DNA from 3 places in the Saccharophagus degradans 2-40 genome. Region 3 is predicted to be linked to each of the others. Evidence: riboswitches for the same ligand, from Rfam matches in the RefSeq annotation. Region 3 holds a riboswitch; each other region holds the start of a gene.
The links. A riboswitch is a leader RNA that binds a small molecule or an ion and turns the genes downstream of it on or off. The one in region 3 is predicted to bind thiamine pyrophosphate.
Positions count from the first base shown of each region.

Region 1: it holds a riboswitch for thiamine pyrophosphate, as region 3 does, so the genes downstream of both, SDE_RS07620 (FAD-dependent oxidoreductase) here and SDE_RS17805 (TonB-dependent receptor) in region 3, are expected to answer to the same signal.
Region 2: it holds a riboswitch for thiamine pyrophosphate, as region 3 does, so the genes downstream of both, thiD (bifunctional hydroxymethylpyrimidine kinase/phosphomethylpyrimidine kinase) here and SDE_RS17805 (TonB-dependent receptor) in region 3, are expected to answer to the same signal.

Region 1 covers NC_007912.1:1,874,577-1,882,584, reverse strand. The annotation lists gene xseA (exodeoxyribonuclease VII large subunit) at 1-1,204, shown strand, start outside; gene SDE_RS07625 (monovalent cation:proton antiporter-2 (CPA2) family protein) at 1,270-3,018, shown strand; TPP riboswitch at 3,035-3,135, shown strand; gene SDE_RS07620 (FAD-dependent oxidoreductase) at 3,126-4,310, shown strand; gene thiS (sulfur carrier protein ThiS) at 4,303-4,530, shown strand; gene SDE_RS07610 (thiazole synthase) at 4,533-5,342, shown strand; gene SDE_RS07605 (hypothetical protein) at 5,378-5,662, shown strand; gene SDE_RS07600 (hypothetical protein) at 5,666-6,079, shown strand; gene SDE_RS07595 (ABC transporter ATP-binding protein) at 6,076-6,879, shown strand; gene SDE_RS07590 (sulfite exporter TauE/SafE family protein) at 6,895-7,755, opposite strand; gene SDE_RS21245 (hypothetical protein) at 7,883-8,008, shown strand, end outside.
Region 2 covers NC_007912.1:450,374-458,381, reverse strand. The annotation lists gene SDE_RS01955 (NUDIX domain-containing protein) at 1-163, opposite strand, end outside; gene thiC (phosphomethylpyrimidine synthase ThiC) at 247-2,163, opposite strand; gene thiD (bifunctional hydroxymethylpyrimidine kinase/phosphomethylpyrimidine kinase) at 2,234-3,082, opposite strand; TPP riboswitch at 3,175-3,290, opposite strand; gene SDE_RS01940 (hypothetical protein) at 3,462-3,878, shown strand; gene SDE_RS01935 (TolC family outer membrane protein) at 4,039-5,403, shown strand; gene SDE_RS01930 (hypothetical protein) at 5,446-6,273, opposite strand; gene SDE_RS01925 (GspE/PulE family protein) at 6,408-8,008, opposite strand, start outside.
Region 3 covers NC_007912.1:4,338,555-4,346,562, forward strand. The annotation lists gene SDE_RS17790 (TonB family protein) at 1-407, opposite strand, end outside; gene SDE_RS17795 (hypothetical protein) at 419-1,423, opposite strand; TPP riboswitch at 1,923-2,029, shown strand; gene SDE_RS17805 (TonB-dependent receptor) at 2,106-4,250, shown strand; gene SDE_RS17810 (YkoF family thiamine/hydroxymethylpyrimidine-binding protein) at 4,309-4,560, shown strand; gene pnuC (nicotinamide riboside transporter PnuC) at 4,557-5,183, shown strand; gene SDE_RS17820 (choline/ethanolamine kinase family protein) at 5,183-5,974, shown strand; gene SDE_RS17825 (hypothetical protein) at 6,049-6,366, opposite strand; gene SDE_RS17830 (DUF2214 family protein) at 6,476-6,910, opposite strand; gene SDE_RS17835 (3'-5' exonuclease) at 6,979-7,626, opposite strand; gene SDE_RS17840 (PBPRA1643 family SWIM/SEC-C metal-binding motif protein) at 7,692-8,008, opposite strand, start outside.

The DNA.
Region 1 (8,008 bases), 2.5 Mb from region 3:
CCCTGCCTCTGGCCACTGGTACTTCACCCTAAAAGACGAGCGCGCACAGGTGCGCTGTGCCATGTTTAAGGGCCGCAACCAGCAGGTAAAATTTCGCCCAAAAGCGGGCGATAAAGTGCTGCTGCGCGCCCGCGTAAGCCTGTATGAGGGTCGCGGCGATTTTCAGCTTATTGCCGAGCACATGGAAGAGTCTGGGTTTGGCCTATTACAACAGCGTTACGAAGCCCTAAAAGCACAGTTACTAAATGAAGGCCTGTTTAACGAGGCAGATAAACAACCGATTCCCACACTGCCAAACCATATAGGCATTATCACATCGCCCACAGGGGCTGCCGTGCGGGATGTACTATCGGTATTACAGCGCCGCTTCCCCAGTATTCCGGTAACGGTGATCCCTGCCCCTGTGCAAGGGGATGACGCGCCCGCAAAACTCATACAGGCAATAGACATTGCCGAGAATTCAGGCCTTTTTGATGTGCTTTTGCTGTGCCGCGGCGGCGGCTCGATAGAAGACTTATGGGCCTTTAACAATGAAGCGCTGGCGCGCCGCATTTACGAATGCGATATACCCATTGTGAGCGCAGTGGGTCACGAGGTAGATTTTACCATTGCCGACTTTGTTGCAGATTTACGCGCCCCCACCCCTTCGGCTGCGGCTGAACTGCTGTGCCCAAACAAAACAGATATCGACCAATTGCTACAACATTTTGCCAAGCAGCTTAAACAGCGCCTACACCAGCGTTTAAGCCAATACGCTCAGGCAGTAAATCACCTGCGCACAAGGCTAAAGCACCCTGGCGAGCGCCTAAATGCGCGAGCGCAACAATTGGATCAATTAGAAATTCGTCTTACCCGCGCCATACAGTTGCGCTTACAAAAAGACGGCACCACACTTAGAAACCGCGAGCAGCGCTTAACCCAGCAGCACCCTCAAAAGTTGCTTGCGCAGCATCAAAAAGATCTCGCAAAACTTCGCTTACAATTAAACCAAGCCATTAGCCGTTTGCTAGATAAAAAAACAGACAGACTGCAAAGAGCCGTTGCACTGCTTGATATTGCTAGCCCCCTGGCAACCCTTAAGCGCGGCTACTCCATAACGACTAAGGCTGACGGCACGGTTATACGCACGCCGGCCGACACCCCAAAAGGCGAAACCATTCATATTAAGCTTGCCGAGGGTGAACTATCCGCAAAAATTAACTAGTTAAATACTAAGCTAACCACAAACAACTAACACGTTGATACAGGAACACAACATAGGCGTATATGATGGAAGCAGAACACACATCGATGACCATTCCCTACCTGTACGAGACCATCGCCTTTTTACTTACCGTTGTTATAGTTGTACCCCTATTTAAACGTATAAAAATGAGCCCTATTCTGGGCTATTTAGCCGTAGGAGCTATTATTGGCCCTTACGGCGCAGCTGTTATTCACGATGCTAACGCCGTACAACACTTCGCCGAACTCGGCGTGATAATTTTACTGTTTACCATCGGTTTAGAGCTTTCATTTGCGCGCTTAAAAAGTTTCTCCAAGCTTATTTTTGGCTTGGGAGCGGCGCAAGTATTAGTAAGCGCAAGCATAATTAGCGGCTTAGCATTTTGGTGGGGCAATACCATCGAAGCGGCCGTTATTATCGGCTTGTGTTTGGCGCTTTCTTCCACTGCCATGGTGATGCAGATTTTGCACGAGCGCAGCGAAAGTGCCACCACCTATGGTCGAGCAAGCTTTGCCATTCTGCTCTTTCAAGATTTAGCCGTTGTCCCTATTTTAATTTTGCTCACCATACTCGGCGATACATCCAGTGGCGATAGCAGCCTATGGCTAACGGTGGGCAGCGCCCTTTTAAAGGCAGCCATCACTATTGGCTTTATTATTTTTGTGGGCCGCTTTTTGTTGAGTTTTTTATTCCGCCACGTCGCCCGCTTGCGCAATATTGATGTGTTTACCGCCCTTATGCTGCTGGTTATTCTCGCCACCTCTGTGATTACCGGCCTTGCGGGCTTATCTATGGCACTGGGTGCATTCCTCGCCGGCTTATTGCTCGCAGAAACCGAGTTTCGCCATCAAATAGAAAGCGAAATCGCCCCGTTTAAAGGCTTATTTTTAGGCCTGTTTTTTATGGGCGTGGGCATGAATTTAGACCTGGTTATGGCCTTCGAGTACGGCGTATGGGTTGTATTATCGGTTGTGGGTTTACTAGCCTTAAAAGCAACCATTGCCACACTATTTGCACGCTTATTTGGGTTAAGCTGGCAAGATGCGCTGCGCACAGGCTTAATTGTTTCTGAAGCCGGTGAATTTGCATTTGTGGTAATTGGGCAGGCAACCTTAAGCTACCAACTTATTGAACCTAATATTGGCCAATTTATGGTGGTAGTTGCCGGCTTATCGATGATTTTCACCCCATTTCTTGCCATGTTTGGCAAGTGGCTGGCCGATAAATACAACCTGTCACAAACCCCTAACGCTGCGCCCGATGCACTGCACGACCACATAATAATCGCGGGGTTCGGCCGCGTTGGGCAGGCAGTAGCACATATTCTTACGCAACAATCCATCCCCTACATTGCGCTCGACACTAACGCAGATGAAGTACGGCGCTTACAAAAACAAGGCGCACATATATTTTTAGGCGACGCCAGCAAGCAGGAAGTGCTGCATATGGCCAGTGTAGATAACGCCAGCGTGCTGCTTGTTACCATGGATGACTCCCACGCATCCATTCGCACAACCCATGGCGCACGCCAGCATCATCCAGAATTAAAAATTGTGGTGCGCTCCAAAGACGAACAACATTCAACAGCACTACTACACGCAGGCGCCAATCAAGTTGTGCCAGAAACACTAGAAGCCAGCTTGCAGCTATGTGCACACACACTTCAAGCATCGGGTATGAGTCGCGAAGAGGCTACAGCCTGTGTAGAAATTGAACGTTCAGAAGCTTACTCACGCTTGCTGCACGAGGCCAAAGCCATTGGCAATCAAAACCCCGCTTGCGACAAACCATAGCAAGCAGTAGACTTCGCTCACTTTGTCGGGGTGCCCCATACTTCTCTTGGGGCTGAGATTAAACCCGTACGACCTGATCAGGCTAGAACCTGCGTAGGCAACAGCATATGAATACCTCCTTACATAAACGGGCCGAATCGCCCGTGCACGCAGCCATTGCCGGTGGCGGCCTAATGGGCCGATTACTTGCGTGGCGCCTTACTGCTTTGGGCCATCGCGTATCTTTATTCGACGCGGGCTCGCTTTCTACCCCTCACAATGCAGCATACACTGCAGCAGCCATGCTATCGCCCATGAGCGAAGTGGTTGTATCTGAGCGGGCAATTTATGACATGGGGCTGCACTCCATGACACTGTGGGAAAGCTGGCTGGCAGAGCTACCAGCACTATTTAAGCACCTGTATAGCAAGCGCGGTAGCGTTGTTGTGGCCCACCCACAAGATGAGTCGGAATTACTTCAGTTTCACCAAGATTTGCAGCACCACTTGGGCGCGAACAATCAAAGCCAGTGGCTTGCCCCGCACGAATTAGCCCAACTCGAGCCTGACTTACATTTTAGCCACGGTTTATACCTCCCCAACGAAGCGGCGTTAAATAACCGCGTGTTTCTCGATAAGTTACTCGAATGGCTTATTGACCATAATGTACAAATACACGCTAACACCCCTGTGCGCTTTGCGCCCGAAGCACAAATAGACAACATAGATGCAAGCCAATTTGATTTATGGTTTGACTGCCGTGGCGTTGGCGCAGGTAAAGAAAGGCAAGTGCGCGGGGTGCGGGGTGAAGTTATTTGGGTAGAAACCGACGAAGTAAAACTGCACCGCCCTATTCGGCTTATGCACCCCCGCTACAAACTCTATATTGTGCCTAAGCCTAACAATCAATTTATTGTTGGCGCCACCGAAATAGAAAGTAATGATAACTCGCCCATGTCTGTGCAATCTGCGCTGGAGTTATGCAGCGCCCTGTACACGCTCAACCCCGCATTCGCCGAGGCGCGCATAGTAGAAATGGACACAAATTTACGCCCCGCGCTAATCGATAATATGCCCTGTATTACCTTGGCACAAGCTAACTCAAGTAATCGTACGCCAGTCATTCAAGCCAATGGCTTGTACAGGCACGGTTATTTATTAGCGCCAAGTGCGGTGGAATACGCTTTACAACTAGCGGGCCTAGGCAGAGCTAAATCACCATTTGCCAGCCACTTTAATCGCCGCACTTTAGACGCATATACAACAAGCCCTACAGCTATTCAAACACCGAAGGCACTCGCACTGTATGACTGATTCGACCCACAACGACAATATTCAAGTGAGCGTAAACGGTACTATTACCCAGCTTGCCTCTCAAGCGACACTGGCGTCACTGGTACAAATACATAACCCAGATGGCCTACCTGTAGCGGTAGCCGTGAATGATGAATTTGTACCCCGCAGCCAGTATACAGCTACTCAGCTAACCGCTGGTGACACCATCGATATAGTTAGCCCCGTGGGAGGCGGCTAGTCATGCATGATATTCAAGACCCTTTGAACTTATACGACACCGCTTTTAGCAGCCGTTTTCTGTTGGGCACGGCCCTGTACCCATCGCCGCAATCCATGCTAGATGCCATTGCTAGCTCGGGCTGTAATATCGTTACACTGGGGCTGCGCAGACAAAACCCCAGCAACCGTGACGGCCAAGCCATTTGGGAGGCGATTCAGCAAACCGGCTGCCACCTACTGCCTAATACGGCTGGCTGTAAATCGGCTAAAGAAGCCATTACCTTAGCGAATATGTCGCGCGAGATATTCGACACCCCCTGGATAAAACTCGAAGTCATTGGCGATGACTACACTCTCCAGCCCGACCCTTTCGCGCTAGTAGAAGCGGCAAACGAGCTTATATCCCAGGGTTTTAATGTTTTACCCTACTGCACCGATGACCTTATGGTTTGCCACAAATTGGTAGATGTAGGCTGCAAAGTGCTTATGCCTTGGGGCGCCCCTATAGGCACCGGCCAAGGCCTACTTAACCCCTACCAGCTTAAAACACTGCGCGAACGCTTGCCGCGTATTCCGCTCATAATAGATGCAGGCCTAGGGGCACCATCACAGGCGGCGCAAGCCATGGAAATGGGCTATGATGGCGTTTTACTGAATACCGCTGTCGCGAAAGCAAGTAACCCCGCGGGAATGGCAAAAGCATTTGCTCTGGCAATTGAAGCAGGCCGCCAAGCATATAAGGCAGGCCTTATGGTTAAACGCCAAACAGCCAGCGCCAGCACGCCAACCGTAGGCCAGCCCTTTTGGCACCAACCTTGTAATCGCGGTTAAACAGTGGGGCACACACACCTATACTGATGGCGCCCATGACCGACAATACTCCGCTCTCGCCTAACGAGAGCAAACCCAAACAAAGCCTAATTAAACGCAAGCTAGGCGGGCTTAAACGCAAAATAGACACGCGCATTCGCGAAAAAGCGATAGCGCGCGCAACCACACGTATTTATCTGCATGGCAAAAGGCCAGAAGAATACGATGCAGACTTGCTCGAAGTTATAGTAAAGGAAGAGGAAGACAAACTAAAAAGCGAGCTGAAAGACAAAAGCATCATTATGCTACTGGCCGCACTTGGCTTGTCTTTTTGGAGTTAAACCGTGATTAATTTCTTTGCCAAATCGGTTGCTGCCACTTACGTATGGAAGCGTTATAAAAAAATTATTATTTCCACTGCTGCCCTATTTCTAGGCTACTTCTTAATTAACGCCATCCACCACGACTTTTTGGAATACCAAAAACTATCTGGCAGCGGTCAACAATTACTGTTTAGCTATATACTTAAATGGTTAGCGCTTGGCGCAATAACCGCGCTCTACTATTACATTAATATTCACAACCGCATCAAAAACGCAAAAGAGCCCTTAACCAAAAGCAGCAAGCAACAGGCGAACTCAGCCAAAAACAATAAAGCAGAAAACCAAACAGAAAACAGCCCAGACCCATTCGCCGATATTAGAAAAAAAGAAACCTTACGCAGCCGTGCAGACATAGAAATGGATAAACGAAAATGAGCGTAACACCACCTATTTTGGAAGTGCGCAACGCGCAAGTTTATCGCCGCAACACCCAAGTTTTTAACAACTTAAACCTCACCCTAGAGCAAGGCGAATCTGTTGCGATTATTGGCCCTAACGGCGCGGGCAAAACCACCCTGCTAAAATTAATTAACCGCGAAATATACCCCGTAGTACAACCAGACAGCCATCTAAAACTTTTTGGTGAAGAGCGCATTAAGGTGGACATCCTGCGCAAAAAAATGGGCACAGTTTCATTCGAGTCACAAATAAAACACGATACCCTAGCCAATGGTTTAGAAGTGGTTGTTTCGGCATTTTTTGGCTCGGTTGGTATTCACAGTCACCACCAAGTTTTACCTCAACACAAAGCCGCAGCAATAAAAATAATGCAAGAGCTTGGTATCGCTCACTTAGCAGATCGCCAATACCTATTGCTTTCTACCGGTCAGCAACGCAGGCTGCTGCTTGCTAGAGCAATGGTACACAACCCCAAAGTACTTGTTCTTGACGAACCCACCAGCGGTTTAGACTTAAAATCTGCCTTTCAATTACTGGCAGATATACGCAGCCTCTGCAGCAAAGGCACAACCCTAATTTTGGTGACCCACCACATACAAGAAATTGTGCCCGAAATAGGCAAGGTAATTTTTTTAAAAAATGGGGAGATAACCCGGCAAGGTGCCAAAGAAGACCTGCTAACCGATGCAGCTTTATCCGAGCTTTACGACGTACCCATCCATGCTTCTGAGCGCGCCGGCTATTATTCTGCAGTTCCTAATTCTGCTCCATTGTAATTATTAGCCAGTCGATTAAACGGGAAACATAAAACTACTCACCAGCAGCCTTGCACCAACAACAAACAGCAAACTCGCAAAAAACACTTTTAAACGTTTTTCCGATATTTTTTTGCCAAGCCTAGCACCATAGGGCGCAACAAGCACAGTGCAAAAACTTAGTACCACTAAACCGGGTATATAGACTTGCTTCCAACACCCCCAGGGGGCATCTGCTGGCGAGTAAGAAAAAAGTAACAAAGCAATAATTGACGGCAGTGCAACTAACACCCCAAAGCTAGAAGCCGTGCCAATAGCGGCGTGGGTGCGTAACCCCAACCCTAACAACACTGGCACGCCAGTGGCCCCACCACCCACACCCGCGAGCGAAGAAGAAAGCCCTATTAGAAAACCCGCAATAGAAGCCATAACTCTAATAAGCACACCTTTAAGCGTGGGCTCCGCGTTTATTGTGTAGTGCTCAACAGCGGGTGTAATACGGTAAGTTCGCACTATGGTTATACATGCAACCAGCAACAGCACGCCAGAAAACACAAACAACAATAATCGTCCAAATTGCGCCACAACCAACGAGCTAGCAATAATGGCCCCCATTAAAATGAAGGGCGCAATCCAAAGTAGAATATTTTTATTTACGTTTCCCAATTTGTAATGGGCTCGTAAAGAAGAACATGCCGTAGGTAAAAGTGTGACTAACGATGTACCAACCGCAATGCTTATAGCACTGTTAGCGCTTACCTCCATCCAACGAAATAGTGCGTACAGGGCGGGCACAATCACTATCCCCCCCCCAACGCCAAACAAACCGGCTAAAAAACCAGCAACCAAGCCTGCGAACAGCAACACAAGAATTTGAAATAGTATTTCAGGAGGCATGCGAAACTCATCATTAGCCGTTATACTCAAACGGCAATTTACTACTGCCGACACTTACGCGGCACATTAAACACGCAACAACTTAAGAACGTGTTACGCATCTAAATAATTATACTTGGGAGTAATCATGATTAAACAAATTACCAACACTTGGGTAATTGCCGCAGCGGTATCGTTAAGTTTTTCTTACGGTGCAATGGCGCAAGAAGAAGGCATCCAAGAGCCGCCTTCAACCACCACCGCTGTTGCCGAA
Region 2 (8,008 bases), 1.2 Mb from region 3:
CGCCGCGATGGAACAGCTCACGGGAAATCTCTCCCGTCCACTCTCCATCGAATTTACGGTGTTTTAATGTCAGTTTGTGCATTTTGAAAAAACCGTTCCAAACAATTTTTTCATCGAGCACGTCTACATCATCTCGATTAAGTGTAACTGGCAAGTCTTCCATTATTTATCCACTGTGTTTTGCGGGGCCAAGCCCCGCAATCGCTGTTAGCTGTTAGCTGTTAGCTGTTAGCTGTTAGCTGTTAGCTAGATTTTCCCATATATCTCACTGCCCTTCTCGCGGAACTCCTCCGACTTCTTGCGCATTTCGGCTTCTACATCAATCATTCGTACCACTTCATCTTCGGCGATTGGTGTAATATCTGTACCGTGTTCTGCTGCGTAATCGCGCACCTCTTGGGTGATTTTCATCGAGCAGAACTTGGGGCCACACATAGAGCAAAAGTGCGCAACTTTAGCGGAATCTTTTGGCAGCGTTTCGTCGTGATAAGACCGCGCAGTATCTGGGTCTAAGCCCAAATTAAACTGATCTTCCCAACGGAATTCAAAGCGCGCCTTAGAGAGTGCGTTGTCACGCAGCTGTGCGCCGGGGTGCCCTTTGGCCAAATCCGCTGCGTGGGCAGCAATTTTGTAAGTGATGATACCCTCTTTTACATCGTCTTTGTTGGGTAAACCCAAATGCTCTTTGGGTGTAACGTAACAAAGCATGGCACAACCGTACCAGCCAATCATGGCCGCACCAATACCCGAGGTAATATGGTCGTAGCCTGGGGCGATATCGGTAGTCAGCGGCCCCAAGGTATAAAACGGCGCTTCACCACATTCGCGCAATTGCTTATCCATGTTTTCTTTGATCATGTGCATTGGTACGTGGCCTGGGCCTTCAATCATTACCTGCACATCGTGTTTCCACGCAATTTTGGTAAGCTCGCCCAGTGTTTCTAGCTCGCCGAATTGCGCTTCGTCGTTGGCGTCGGCAATGGAGCCTGGGCGCAAGCCATCCCCCAAAGAAAAGCTCACATCGTAAGCTTTCATAATTTCGCAAATGTCTTCGAAATGGGTGTATAAAAAGTTTTCGCGGTGATGCGCCAAGCACCATTTAGCCATAATCGAGCCGCCGCGCGACACAATACCTGTTACCCGTTTAGCGGTAAGCGGCACATAGCGCAACAGTACACCGGCGTGGATTGTGAAGTAGTCAACCCCTTGCTCTGCTTGCTCGATGAGGGTATCGCGGAAAATCTCCCACGTTAGATCTTCGGCTACGCCATCTACTTTTTCTAAAGCTTGGTAAATAGGTACTGTACCAATGGGCACTGACGAGTTGCGAATAATCCACTCGCGCGTTTCGTGAATATTTTTACCGGTGGACAGATCCATAATGGTATCGGCACCCCAGCGCGTGCCCCAGGTTAACTTCGCCACTTCTTCTTCAATAGATGAGGTAACCGCACTGTTGCCGATATTGCCGTTAATTTTTACTAAAAAGTTGCGGCCAATAATCATTGGCTCTAGTTCGGGGTGGTTAATATTTGCAGGAATAATTGCGCGGCCGCAGGCCACTTCAGAGCGCACAAATTCTGGTGTAATTTCATCTGGGATGTTTGCGCCAAAATGCTCGCCGGCATGCTGCTGATCTAACACGCCTTGCTCTTTGGCTTGCTGCCAGCTCATATTTTCGCGAATGGCAATATATTCCATTTCTGGGGTAATAATGCCGCAGCGCGCGTAGTGCATTTGCGTTACGTTTGCGCGCGGCTTGGCTTTAAGGGGCTGGCGCTGGTGATTAAAACGCAAGGTATCCAAGCTTGCATCGTGTAAGCGCTGCTGGGTAAAAGACGAACTTTTTTGTTGCAGCACTTCGGTGTCACCGCGCTCGGCTATCCAAGCGCTGCGCACATCGGGCAAACCTTGGCGCACATCTATTTTTACATTGGGGTCGGTGTACACACCAGAAGTGTCGTAAACACGCACGGGTGGATTCTGTTCGCCACCAAATTCCGTTGGCGTTATAGATAAATTAATTTCGCGCATAGGTACGCGAATATCTGGGCGACTACCCTGCACGTAGATCTTTTTAGAATTTGGAAACGGCGCAATGGATTGACTGTCTACCTGTGCGGTATCACTCAAGCGTGGTTTTTCTAATGTATCGGTTGTCATGAGGTGTCTCTCTCGCGTAACGAAATGAATGTAATTTGTTTTTTAACTAAATCTTTTTGCTATCGTCTTTTTAATGATCGGTTTGGCCTAAATGCAGTTGCTGGCTTGAAGCACTGTTAGCACCGTGACATATTGGCCCACTACCCTGCGCCAATTGCCAGCCCACAGCCCCCTGCAAAGCAGCGCTTATGTAATTTTTAGCCGCCTCTACCGCTTGCTCTAAGGGCTGCCCCTGTGCAATACCCACCGCAATAGCCGCTGCTAAACTGCAACCTGTGCCACGGCTGTTATTGGTTTGAATTTTGGAGGAAGAAAAACGCGCTTCGCCATGCGGGGTAACTAAGTAGTCGGATGCGCTATTGCCTTCGAAGTGGCCGCCTTTTAACAACACAGCACCACACCCCAATTGCAATAAGGCCTGCGCCTGCTCGCGCTGCTGGGCTTCGCTGGTAGCTAGCGGCGCATCCAATAGAAGTGCAGCTTCGTGTAGGTTGGGGGTTATGAGCGTGGCTAAAGGTAAAAGTGATTCGCGATAAGCGCGTACCGCCGAAGGCGGCAGTAATACCGCACCGCTAGAGGCGTTAAGTACGGTATCAACCACGACTGGAATCGCCCCGGCTAGCTGCTGCACAAAGCTCACCACAGCGGGCAATGCCTCGGCGTGGCCGAGCATGCCAATTTTTATGGCACCTAACCTAGCCGGCAAAAAGCCCTGTGCGGCCGCCGTAAACTGCGCGCTTAATATATTGGCAGGTACGGGGTGAATGGCGGCAACACCCAGCGAGTTTTGTGCTGTAACAGCGGTAATGGCCGTGGCACAGTATGCGTGCAGAGCCATAGCTGTTTTGATATCCGCCTGAATACCAGCGGCGCCAAAAGAGTCGCTTGCGGCAATAGATAAAATAGCGGTGGGTGTCATTCGATATACTCAGCACGTGTTGCAAGTACACGGTGAGTAAACAAGGCAGAGTTCGCGCGAGGAGGCTCGTGTGGTAAACGGGCAGAAAACAGCGCCAAACTCTTCTCGTTCCCTACGCCGGTACTAGCCGGATCAGGTCAACGGGTTTTTCTCAGCCTGTTTTGCACGCAAATAAAGCACACAAAAACTAGCACCCCGACAAGAATGACGCCCAGTGTAGGGAAGCTACCCACAGGTGTAAAGGCCCAGACGGCGATTGGCACCACACGCGCTATACTGGCCTATACTTAGGTGTTGATTCCGCTTCGCCAATACTAAACAACCCGTTTCGCCCTCGGCAGCGCAACAACAGAATATTTAATTACCCAACCAACGCACCATGGCAGACAAGCTTCTTGCACAATCGGGCTTAGCGCACCCCTTCGCTAAACCCACCCCCTCGCCTAGGCCTTCGGTAATTTACGAAGGCGTGGGTCGCGTGGTGCCCGCCCCCACAGCCACACCCGGCATAGAAGAAACACGCTACACCCCAAGCGTGCGCACGCCACCGGTTACCTACGATTTTTCGCCGAGCAGCCTGTTTAAGCGCCAGTTATCATTTACGCCCCCTGCGCAATTGCAAAATGTGTTTCAATTCGTGCAGCAAGATACATCGACACTGGCTAGCAACACAGCGACTAAAACACCGCTTACCTACGAGCATGCAGAGCCCGCGGCCCTGAAGATTTTTAGGGAAATATCAAATAATGGTGAAAGCAGGCAACAAAAATTCCAACAAGTGAATCTTTTTGTGTAGTTCGCGCGTCCTTTAGGGTGTAATTCTGAGTAAGTGCCTCCATAACAAGGCTTTGTCGATTTTTTGCACCTTCTCGTCTTTCAATTCACGTTAAGATGCTAACTATTCAGCTAGAATGCGTACTTATTACTCAGGGCCTAAACAACAGCAAGGATCAGTAATGAACAAGTCTTTACAAAAAATTATCGCGCTCGCGGCCTTTGGATTTGCCGCCGCAGCTCAACACAGCCAAGCGGAAACGCTGGCCGAGATATACCAGCAAGCGCTCGAGAACGATCACTCATTCTTGGCTGCCAAAGCGGCGTTAGAAGCGGGCCAAGAAAACAAAAACATTGGTCGCGCAGGTTTGTTGCCACAAATAAGTGCCGAAGCGAGCTGGGCAGATAGCGAAAATACAACAACTGAATACGATATAAATGCTACCCCAACAGAAACCAGCACCACACAAAACAGCACCACTACCGGCTATAGCGTTTCCCTTAGCCAAACCTTATTCAACCTTGCAAGCTGGCATACCTATAAGCAAGGTAAAGCTAGGGCGCAAATTGCTGAGGTTAACTATGCTGCCGCCGAGCAAGAGGTAATAGTGCGGGTTGCTCAAGCTTATTTTGATGCATTGGCTGCGGTAGATAATTTCGATACGGCTAAATCTGAAGAAGAAGCGCTTAAACATCAGTTAGAGCAAACCAAACAACGCTTTGAAGTGGGCCTAACCGCCATTACCGAAGTGCACGAAGCGCAAGCCGCTTTCGACTCTTCAACCGCAACCCGCCTAGCTGCTGAAGGCCGCTTAGGTATTGCATTCGAAGCCTTAGAAGTTATTACGGGTCGCCCTTACCGGTCGCTCAACCCAATGCGTGCAGACTTCCCTGTAACGGCACCAGAACCTGCCGATCGCAACCAATGGGTAGAGTTTGCATTGGCAAATAACTTTGATTTAAAAGCAGCGTCACTTAATGCCGAAGCCGCACAGCAAAATGCCAAGGCGCGCAGAGCGGATCACGCACCAACGCTAACTGCAGGCGTAAGCTATTCGGATAAAACCACCGAAATAGGTAGTGGGTTCGAAACAAACCCAGAAAACCAAACCCTTAGCCTTACTTTAAAAGTGCCAATTTATGCCGGTGGCGCCACTCATGCTTCACGTCGCCAAGCCAATGCTCAAGCGTGGGAATCGCGCGAGCTTTTCAACAAAGCGCAGCGAGATATTATTCAGCAAGCACGCTCTAACCACTTGGAAGTAATGACCGGCGTGGCCACTGTAAAAGCGCGCAAGCAGGCTATTACCTCTAGCGAGAGCGCCCTGCGCGCAACGCAAGCTGGCTATGAGGTAGGCACACGCGATTTAGTCGACGTACTAAACGCACAACGCAGCCTATTCCGCGCCCGCCGCGACTACTCCGACGCACTCTACGCTTACGTAGTTAACACCCTCAAACTAAAACAAGTAGCGGGCACACTTTCTACTGCAGATATAGACGCATTGAGTGGCTGGTTGGATACGGCAAAAGAAGTGCAATATTAACCAATCGCTAGCTGCTAATCGTTAATCACTAGTAGTTAGCGATTAGCGTTTAACGATTGATAAATATTGCAACTCCACCCCTACTTCCTTAAACAACTTCGGTGTGTTCGCATCGAAGTTGTTTGGTATTAGGTTGCGTATTACTTTGGTGCTGCTGGTTTCGGCCATTAGGCGTAGGCTGGTAACGGGGATTGGGTTGGCTTGGTGGGCGTTTACTGGGGTTTTGTTGTAGTTCACTTCGCTAAAACGGGTTAGCTCTGCGGCGGGGATAAATATATGCAGCCATTCGTCGGTTTGTTTTTTTGCATCTAACGACAGCAAATAATCGGCATTAAACGTAGGGGTTTCTACACTTTCTGCGCCTACACCAACCAGTGCTATGGATAAATGCACTTGGCCATCATCAAGTTTTTCTAGCTGTGCTTTGGGCACTAAATCATCGTAGGTTTTGGCTATTTCTTTGCGGCTGGGCAGGTTGCTAGTTTCGCTGTTTATGCGTAGTACCATTTCAATACCGGCCACATTGGCGAAGGGCACGGGTGCGTACTGTGCGGTTATGCCGTTGGCGTGTTGATGGTGCCAATCGCCGTATTTTTTTATCAACGTGGTGGAGTACTGGTGCTCGCCGTGATTGAGCGCGGGTTTTCTATCTATGCGATACATACCCGATGGAAATTTTAAGCCTGCGAATTCGTCGGGGAAGTTCGCCACATGGTTCCAACCGCCTAACAGGTTAGTATTTTTGTTAAACAGCACCTGCGCATTTGCAATGGGCAGTGCTTTGCGGTGCTCTTCTACAGTTACATTCGGGGTAATTTGCGACTGCACCACGGCGGGGTCTATTTCCACAGAGCTGCAGGCCGCTAACATTGCCGCTGCTAACACTCCAAGTGTACAAATCCTGCTGGCACGCTTCATGTTACTTACCTTTTTATTATCTCAAATATTAATCCAAGCATTAATCCGACCATTATTCCGGTTTAATTACCGACCTGTTTCGCAATTTATTTTTCCGGCGGTGGTGCTACGCGCAGTACTTCTGCCACGGTTGTCATGCCCTGCGCAACTTTTTGCGCGCCCGAAAGCCGCAGTGTGCGCATGCCTTCGCGCATAGCTTGCTGGCGCAATATGGCAAGATCGCAATGATCTCCTACCAATTGCTGCACCGATTCCGACATACCCAATATTTCGTAAATGCCTTGGCGGCCAAGGTAGCCGGTATTGCGGCACTCTAAACAGCCTTCTGGCTCAAACGTTTTAGTGGGCTTGGCGACTTTCCAAGGTTTAACCATGCCTTCCCAATCTTCGTTGGAAATGGTCGATTCTTTTTTGCAATGCGGGCACAGCGTGCGCACTAAGCGCTGCGCCATTACGCCAATTAATGTGGCGCGCAACAAATAACTCGGCACGCCTAAATCTAGCAGTCGCGTCATGGCCGTTGGCGCGTCGTTGGTGTGCAATGTGGATATTACCAAGTGGCCGGTGAGCGCAGCCTGAACAGCCATTTGCGCGGTTTCTAAATCGCGAATCTCACCTACCATAATTATGTCGGGGTCTTGTCGCATAAGTGTGCGAATGCCCGCAGCAAAATCTAAACCTATATTGTGCTGCACTTGCGTTTGATTAAACGCGTCCTCCACCATTTCTATTGGGTCTTCAATGGTAGACACATTCACTTCGTCGGTTGCCAACTGACGCAACGATGAATATAACGTGGTGGTTTTACCCGAGCCGGTAGGCCCAGTTACCAGCACAATGCCGTGCGGCTTATTAATCATTTCAGACCAGCGTTTGTAGTCGTCGCCCCCTAGGCCCAAGTCTTCAAAGCTGCGCAGCAATACTTCTGGGTCGAAAATACGCATAACCAATTTTTCGCCAAACGCGGTAGGCATGGTAGATAGCCGCAACTCGGCTTCGCTGCCATCTGGGCGCTTGGTTTTAATTCGGCCATCTTGCGGCTTGCGCTTTTCGGCCACATTCATGCGGCTAAGAATTTTAATACGACTCACAATCGCCGTTGCCACCGAGGCAGGGAATTCGTAAATATTGTGCAGCACCCCGTCTATGCGAAAACGCATGCGGGTTATTTCGCGGCGCGGCTCAATATGAATATCGCTGGCGCGCTGATCAAACGCGTATTGCAGTAGCCAATCTACAATATTCACAATGTGCTGATCGTTAGCTTCTGGGTCTTTGAGTGTGCCCAGCTCCAACAAATGCTCAAAATTGGCAATGCCGCTGCCGCGACCTTGGCTGGCACCGGTTTGAGCGCCCGATATAGAGCGCGCCAACGAATAAAACTCTACCCGATAACGCTCGACATCCGAGGGCAAGGCAATAACGCGGCGGATATCGCGGCGCACTAGCTGCTGCAACTGCTCTATCCACTCGTTGGCAAATGGTTGGGTTACTGCAATGACTACATAGTCGGCTTTTACATCTACGCACAGCAAGCCGTGGCGCTTGGCAAACTGGTAGGACATCACCTCGGTTACATCCGCTACCGGCACTTTCATTGGGTCTATGTGGTAAATCATCAGCTCGGCTTTATCGGCCAGCCACGCAGTGAGGCGCATTTCATCCACAACTTTTTCGTGGTTTTTCT
Region 3 (8,008 bases):
ATGCCTCTATCTGGGCGGTAATCAAACACAATTCGGTCGCCATCAATAAAGCGGCCTTTAAACATTTTATTAAACTGGGCTAGGCTTTCTAATTGTGCTTCTACCACGTCAGATGTATTGCTTACCGTCATGCTCTCTAGCCACATAGTGACAAATCTGCGCTGCGATAATCGCTTTGTAGTAACGCGAATCTCCATTCGAGCAGGCGTGTCTTTCTCGAGTAACGGCGCGGCTTCAATGGTGGGCGAGCTCGTATACAACACAGCCAAAAATTGCTCAACACTCAATGCATGGTAAGCCGCCACCCCATTTACTTGATTAGCATGAGTAGAGGCAGATGCCCCCCAAATAGACAACGCCACCAATATAAACGGAATGTAACTACCCTTTAACTTCAACACATTCATAATAGGTTTCTTTATTGAGCGATTAGAGACTTCTTAAATAAAAACAATTCAGGCTTAGAAAGCGAAGAAACATCAAAGATAAACACATATTCGGCTTGATCATCCGCTTCGGGAATTGTGTGCCAGTAGTCTTTATTAAATAATGCAAAACGCTGGCTGCCGGCACGTACTTTTTTGGTAAGCATATATAGATCGTCACCTAAGTAATCCATATCGCTTTTACCAAATGAATTTTTTGCTACCAACTCTACTTCCACTAAAGGTGCAGAATCGATTTCACCTTTAGCCTTATCGGCTTCTAGCTCGGCAATATAGGTGCGCGCGTAACGTATATCTTGTTCGCTCGCGTTTGATAAGTAGGGCCAAGTACCAACCCCTGCCGCTTGCTCAGTTGGCTCTTTAGCTTTAGGAGCCTCGGTTTTAACGACTTGGGTGTTAGCCGCTTCCGCTTTAGCAGCCACTGGCGTTGCCACCTCTGCCGCTTTCGCTGGTGCAGATACACTTTGCGCAACTTGCACATTAGTAGAGGCCGCTACTTTTTTACGGGCCAATTCATCGCGTTTACTGCTTAGCTCACTAATAACAAATTCCAAATCTTTCTGCTGTTTAGTAAGGTTTTGATAAGCCTGCTCGGCTGCAGCCACAGATTGCTCAGACTCCTCTTTGCGCCCGGTGTAGCGCTTAACGCGCGCCTCAAAACGGTTGTAGCGAATAGAAGCCAATACCGATTCACGCATTGCGGTTTCATCTGGGTTTGTTTCAGCGGCAAGAAGTTTCGCTTTCATTTCGCGCTCAGCCTCTACTAGGCTTTGCGTCGCCTCTTCCAAACCTTCTGCATGGCGAGCTAAATTCGCCTGCTCATCGGCTAACACAGCAGCAGCGGCATCAACTTTCTTAGTGAGTGCAGCAAGCTCTTGTTGCTTTTGTTGCAGTGTTTGACTTAATACTGGGTCTGGCGCGGCATTTACGGTTGATATCCACACAAAAAATATGCTGCTCAGGACGAAGCGATACATTGAATTCTCTCTAGCTAGGGGGTTCATTTAAGGCGGCGCAAGATACCACAAGATCAAAATTTGTGCAGCGACCAAAGTAGTATAGAAAACATTCAAATACGTACAATTAGAAATAACGTATGCATTTTATATGTTTTACCGACCTAAAAACGTACAAATACGCGCCAAAAAGGGATGTTAATCACACTTTCTTAGTAAAAAGCGTTATTGGCGCCAAATTCACCACCTATGCTAGCAGCCAACGCCGCGAAGCAGTATCGGCCAAATGGCTTAGGCCAAATTTTAAACAGGTACTACCGCGTATATCACACTTGGCTGCGAGGATAATAATTCTAGGAAGTAATACTGGCGCAACATGAACATGATAGTCCGCCCTAAGGCAAAACGGCGCCGTTTACACCCCAATATAACCACGCTCATTTTGACGTCAGCCCGCACCCTCTTTGGCCCTAAGCTGAAGCGAAGAATTCAAAAACTGCCCTAAGTGCGCTATGATTCGCGCGCTCCTTAGGGGAGGCTGCGAAGCCTGAGACTAGTACTTATGTGCTTATACCCTTCGAACCTGATCCGGTTAGTACCGGCGTAGGAATAGGATAAAAACTATAGGCAACTTAACAACTTCGAAGTTGCTCCCCCACGCATACAGCCGGGCCCTTGATCTTACCAATATAAAGGACCTGACATGAACACCTGCTTATCCCGTTTTTCTCTCACCAGTTTATCGCTAGCCGTTGCTCTTGCTAGCCAAACCTCATTCGCCAACGACAAATTAGAAGAAATAATTGTTACCGGTGAATTGCGCGATGCAAACGCACTAAGCGTTGCCAACAGTGTATCTATCGTAAATGCCAGCACACTGGCTGCGCGTAACACCCAACACCTAGAAGACGTATTCAACTTAGCGCCCAACGTTAACTACTCCACTGGCGCATCCCGCGGCCGCTTTATTTTGATTCGCGGTATCGGCGAGCGCAGCCAGTTCGTAGACCCAGTTAACCCATCCGTGGGCGTAATGTTAGACGGTATAGACATGACCGGCATTTCCACCGGTATTACCGCGCTAGACACTAAACAAGTGGAAATATTTCGCGGCCCACAGGGCACACTATTTGGCGCAAATGCGCTGGCAGGCTTAGTAAACGTTGTGAGCAACGATGTAAGCGACGCTCCCTCAGGTAAAATTAGCGCTGGCTTCGGTACCTATGGCGCTTTTGATGCAGGCTTAACACTTAGCAGCCCCATAAACGACGTTGCCGGCTGGCGCGCAGCGGTGAAACAAACCAATAGCGATGGGTTTATTGAAAACACCCACCTCGACCGCAAAGACACCAACAACATTGACGAGTTTAGTGCTAAAAATCTGCTTACTTTTGATTTTGGCAAAAGCCTCGCCATGCGCTGGGTTACCTACTACATAGATGTCGATAACGGCTACGATGCCTTCTCGCTCGACAACAATCGCAAAACCTTATCCGATGAGCCCGGTCACGATCGCCAAACCACCCTAGCTACTGCATTGCATACTACTTACAGCGGCTCAGATATGATTGACCTGGAAGTGGTTGCCAGCGTGGCGGAATCTGAAATTGAGTATGGCTACGATGAAGATTGGGCCTACCGCGACATTTGCCCAATCGATTCCGAATGCGAAGGACAGCAATACTCCACCACGGATAACTACGAGCGCGACAACAGCAATACCGCACTCGATGTGCGTTTAATTTCGAAGGGCGATAGCAAATTTGCTTGGGTTGCTGGTGCCTATGTACGCAGCCAAGATGTAGAGCTTACCCGCACTCACGTTAATAACGATTCCACATACGACTTTTATTCTCTACCTCGCGTACCCGAAGTCACCCCGTATACTAGCGATTACACCACCACCAACTCGGCAATTTACGGTGAAGTACGCTCTACCTTAAGCGCGACGACCACCTTAGTGACTGGCCTGCGCTTAGAAAGAATTAGTTCGGATTTCATCGACAGCAACGGCAGCACATTTAACCCAGGCGAGACGCTCTGGGGCGGTAAAATGGCGCTAGAGGTGCAAATAAGCGATCACGAAATGGTTTACGGTTTAGTGTCGCGCGGATACAAAGGCAACGGCTTTAATACTGAAGTTGACTTAGAAGAAGAAGATAAGACCTTCGATACCGAAACCATGGTGAACTTCGAGCTGGGTACAAAAGGCCAATGGCTAGACAATACCGTAACGGGCCAATTCGCGTTGTTTTACCAACTGCGTAACGATATCCAAGTGAAGCAATCTAACGCTTACGAGGAGGATGGTACCATTCAATTCATCGACTCCATTAACAACGCAGCTGAAGGCGTAAACTATGGTGCAGAGATGGAACTGCTGTGGAGCCCTGTAGAAAACATCACCCTATTTAGTAATGTAGGCCTATTGCAAACAAGCTTTAAAGAGTTTAGCAATACCAGCCATGTCGATGGTACCAAAGATATGGACGGCCGCGATCAACCCCATGCGCCAAACTACCAATACAGCACTGGCGCTACTTTTCAATTTGGCGATCTGCTAAGCGCGCGCTTTGAAATAGAAGGCAAAGATGACTTTTATTTCTCTGCCAACCACGAAGAAAAAGCAGGCGCTTACACTTTGCTAAACGCGAGAATTGCTTATCAATTAGATGAGATTGAATTTGCGCTATGGGCTAAGAATCTTACAGACGTTACAGTAGAAACGCGTGGCTTTTACTTTGACCACGAATTTGGTAACGACCCGCGTAAGTTTTACGCCGCCGAACCTTACAGCCAGAAAGGCGCGCCACGCACTGTTGGTGTAAGCGCCAGTTTAAGCTTTTAACAAATAAACACAGCTATGTTTACCCGCAATTGCGCGGGTAAACATGTAGAGGTAGCACATGAAACTAACCGCAGAAATTACCCTGTACCCACTGCAAGATTATTATTTAGATATTATTAAGGCCACCATCGATCAAATTAACACCTACACAGGCGTTGAGGTAAGTACTGTTCCAACCGCAACCATTATGGTGGGCGAATACGAAGACGTAATGCGCGTAATTAATGATATAGTGGCGTGGAGTTTTGAAAAATACGGCAAATGCGTATTCGTTACTAAATTTATTCCTGGTTACAACGCTTTCGAATGACAGATTTTTTTAACCAAGCCATTACCGGCCTGCTGCAACAATCGCCTATAGAGCACATTGCAGTGGGCCTTGGCTTGGCATACCTTATTTTAATTATGCGCCAAAATGTGTGGGGCTGGCCCTGCGCACTTATAAGTACCGCTCTATTTACCTATGTGTTTTGGGATGTTTCCTTATTTATGGAATCTCTTTTAAACGTGTACTACATGGGCATGGCGGTATATGGCTTTTGGAACTGGAACAGAGCGTCAGCCGACCAGCCCACATTACCTATTATTACTTGGCCTTTAAAAACACACGCCCTCGCTTTAGGTGCTATATTTATTTTAAGTGGGGCTTCTGGCTATTATTTAACAACAAATACTACAGCTGCGTGGCCCTACTTAGATTCCTTCACTACTTGGGGTGCAGTAATTACCACGTACATGGTTGCACAAAAAGTATTCGAAAACTGGTTGTATTGGCTAGTAATTGATGCGGTGGCCCTGTACTTATACATTGATAGAGGCTTGTACCCTACAGCCCTACTCATGGCGGTATACCTTATCCTAGTAGTGGTAGGCCTTATAACTTGGGCTCGCCTGCTACAGCAACAAGAGCCCCCAGCGTCGAACCATGCTTAATGACAAAAATAAGCCTGCTACAAGCACTTACGCAATGGCAACTGTGGCCGTTACCATTAAAGCAAGCACCAAGCCTTATAGAAAAAGTGCCCAATGGTTTAACCAACGAAAACTATTTAATTAAGGCACAGGGCAAGCGTTATAAACTGCGAATAAATTCGCCTTATTCCGCTATGCTTGGCATAGACCGTACGCGCGAGCACGCCATTTGCGATCTGCTTGCGCCGCACCAAGTAGCACCAAAGCTTATATATAGCTCACCCAACTACACTTACAGCGTATTTGAATGGGTAGAAGGTCGTACCTGGACTAAAGACGACTTCGAAAACCCACAACAAGTAAAGAAATTACTGGAGCTTGTAAAAAAATTCCAAGCTATTAACACGCAAGGCACAATCACAAGCTTAGATTACGCAAAACATTTAAATTACTACTACATAGAGCTGCAAAAGCAACCAAATAATACGTTAATTAGTTCACAGCAATTAGAGCAATACAGAAAATTTGCAGCCAAGCTAGATAGCGCGCAAGCAAGCCCCAGCTGGCCACCGCCACTGCTTACCCACCACGATATTACTGCAGACAATATTATTGAAAGTGTAATCGGCCCCGTACTTATAGACTGGGAATACGCTGCGATGGGGCACCCTCATTTTGATGCCCTGTGCGTAAACAAGCTAAGCCACAGCAAAGAGAAATTAAGTGATTTACTCGCAGAGATGTTGTATTGGGTAGAAACTTTTTGGTACGCCCTTAACGACTCACCAGAAAATAAACCTATTACGGAATAACTTTGGCGGTTAAATAGCAGCGTAGAGATGTGCATTACTACACGCAAGGCAAATACCTTGCGTGAATAGCAAAATTAAAACTCGTCGAGCTCTTCATCTTCATCGAAATGGTACAACAGCAACTCGTCACGCCCGCCATCTACGGGGTCGCACACAACAATACTCACCGACTGCAACCATTCGCCTAGCTCTTCATCGTTAAACATGCCTTTTACTAATTGCGACCACAACAAAGGCAGGTTTTCACTAAAAAAATTTAGCACCACTTCGCCAGTTTGTTTATCTCGGTCTACTTCTGGGTAGCGCCCCAAAGACTTGGCCAACGCGATAGCATCTTCTGGTTGAAAAGCATCGCTTTGTGAAGACTGAATAAGAATACTTAAGCTTTGCATAGAAAAAACTCGTTTTAGGTTAATGCGCCCATTATGGTACGGCTATTTGCAAATACCAAGCATAATAGCAGGCATTATTAATGGCTACATTGGACCCAGCCCCCGCAGGCTAGCCAAACCCAACACCGTGAGCCATAAGCACCGCCAGCAATGGTATAACAACCAACATGCACAACTCGATACGCACAATAGTAATAATACGTTTGGGCACATCAATCAGCTCGGCTTGTAGATCGCGCTGTTTAATAAAAAATAACGTCGGCACAACCGAAATAATACCCACCAATACAAATAAACTTACCTTTAAATGCAGTATCCAATTGGTATTGTAAAATGAAGAAGGCTTCCCTACCCAAAGCCATAGCGCCAACCCCATAGCCAAAACAAACAGCGCACATGCCCCATATACCAGGTCTAGCACGACAAGTTTTTTAAGTGTTTGCTTATCTATTTGCGGGCGCAATAACAAATGTACGCCAAACAGTGCCGCAAACATAATAAAAATGCCCACAAAGTGAAAATAACGCACCGATAAATCAATCACTTGGTTAACCTCCATTTAATGTACAATTGCATTTCTTGCTGTATTAACTAATGTCACACTACTAGCAGTTATTGCTTTGCTACAAATTTTTCTAACAGGCCATGCACCGACTTTTTAGGCGTTTTAGTTATTTTTTGAATAAGCGAAAACGGCACATGGTTTAAGCCGTAGGCTTGCTGTAACTGCATTAACATAACCATCCACACTTTGGCCGTCATTTCAGAATCGTACAGCGCCCGGTGAAATGCACCATCGCTTTGTAACTTGGTGTGTTTTACCAGTGTACCCAATTTATGGTTTTCCGCATTGGGAAATAAGCGCCTGGCGGCCAATAGCGAACAAGTAAAGTCACCACTATAGCTGCGTCCAATACGGTACAGCTCGGCATCTAAAAAACGCTTATCGAACGAAGCGTTATGAGCCACAAGATTATCATTACCAATGTAATTGGCGAATGCATCCATCACCTCATCACACGGCGGCGCTTTGGCGAGCATGCTGTTATCTATACCCGTATAACTGGCAATAAAACCTGATATTTGGAAGCCGGGGTTCATCAAGGCCTGAAAGCGATCGACAATTTCGCCATTGTGCAAACGCACCGCGCCTATTTCTATTGCTCTATCTCCCATATCGGGAGATAACCCTGTTGTTTCAAAATCGAGTACAACTACGCTATTGGCTAATGGTACATTTTTATTCCCCAAGGCACTCATGTTCACTCACATTACTTATTTTTAATTTTAAATATTCGTTATTATCTACAGGCTTTCCAACCAAACTAGCCACAACACTTTTTATATTTTTTGCCACTGCCGCATAAGCATGGGTCGTTGCGATTGGGTGTTTTTTCTAACACGACGGTTTTAGGGGTAGCCAGTACAGCATCTAATTGCTGGATATTTTCTTCTGTGGCTGCATCCACATGCACCACAGCAAACACCTCGTGCTGATCTAATAATGCTTTAATTTCTTGCTCACGTTCAGCGTTATCTACCCAAAGCTCAATGGGGTTATGCTCGCTACCGGGGTTTGCCTCGGGCTTGGTTTTGTTACCGTAACTGCGGTAATCTTGCCTCGCATCCACACGCCCCTTAA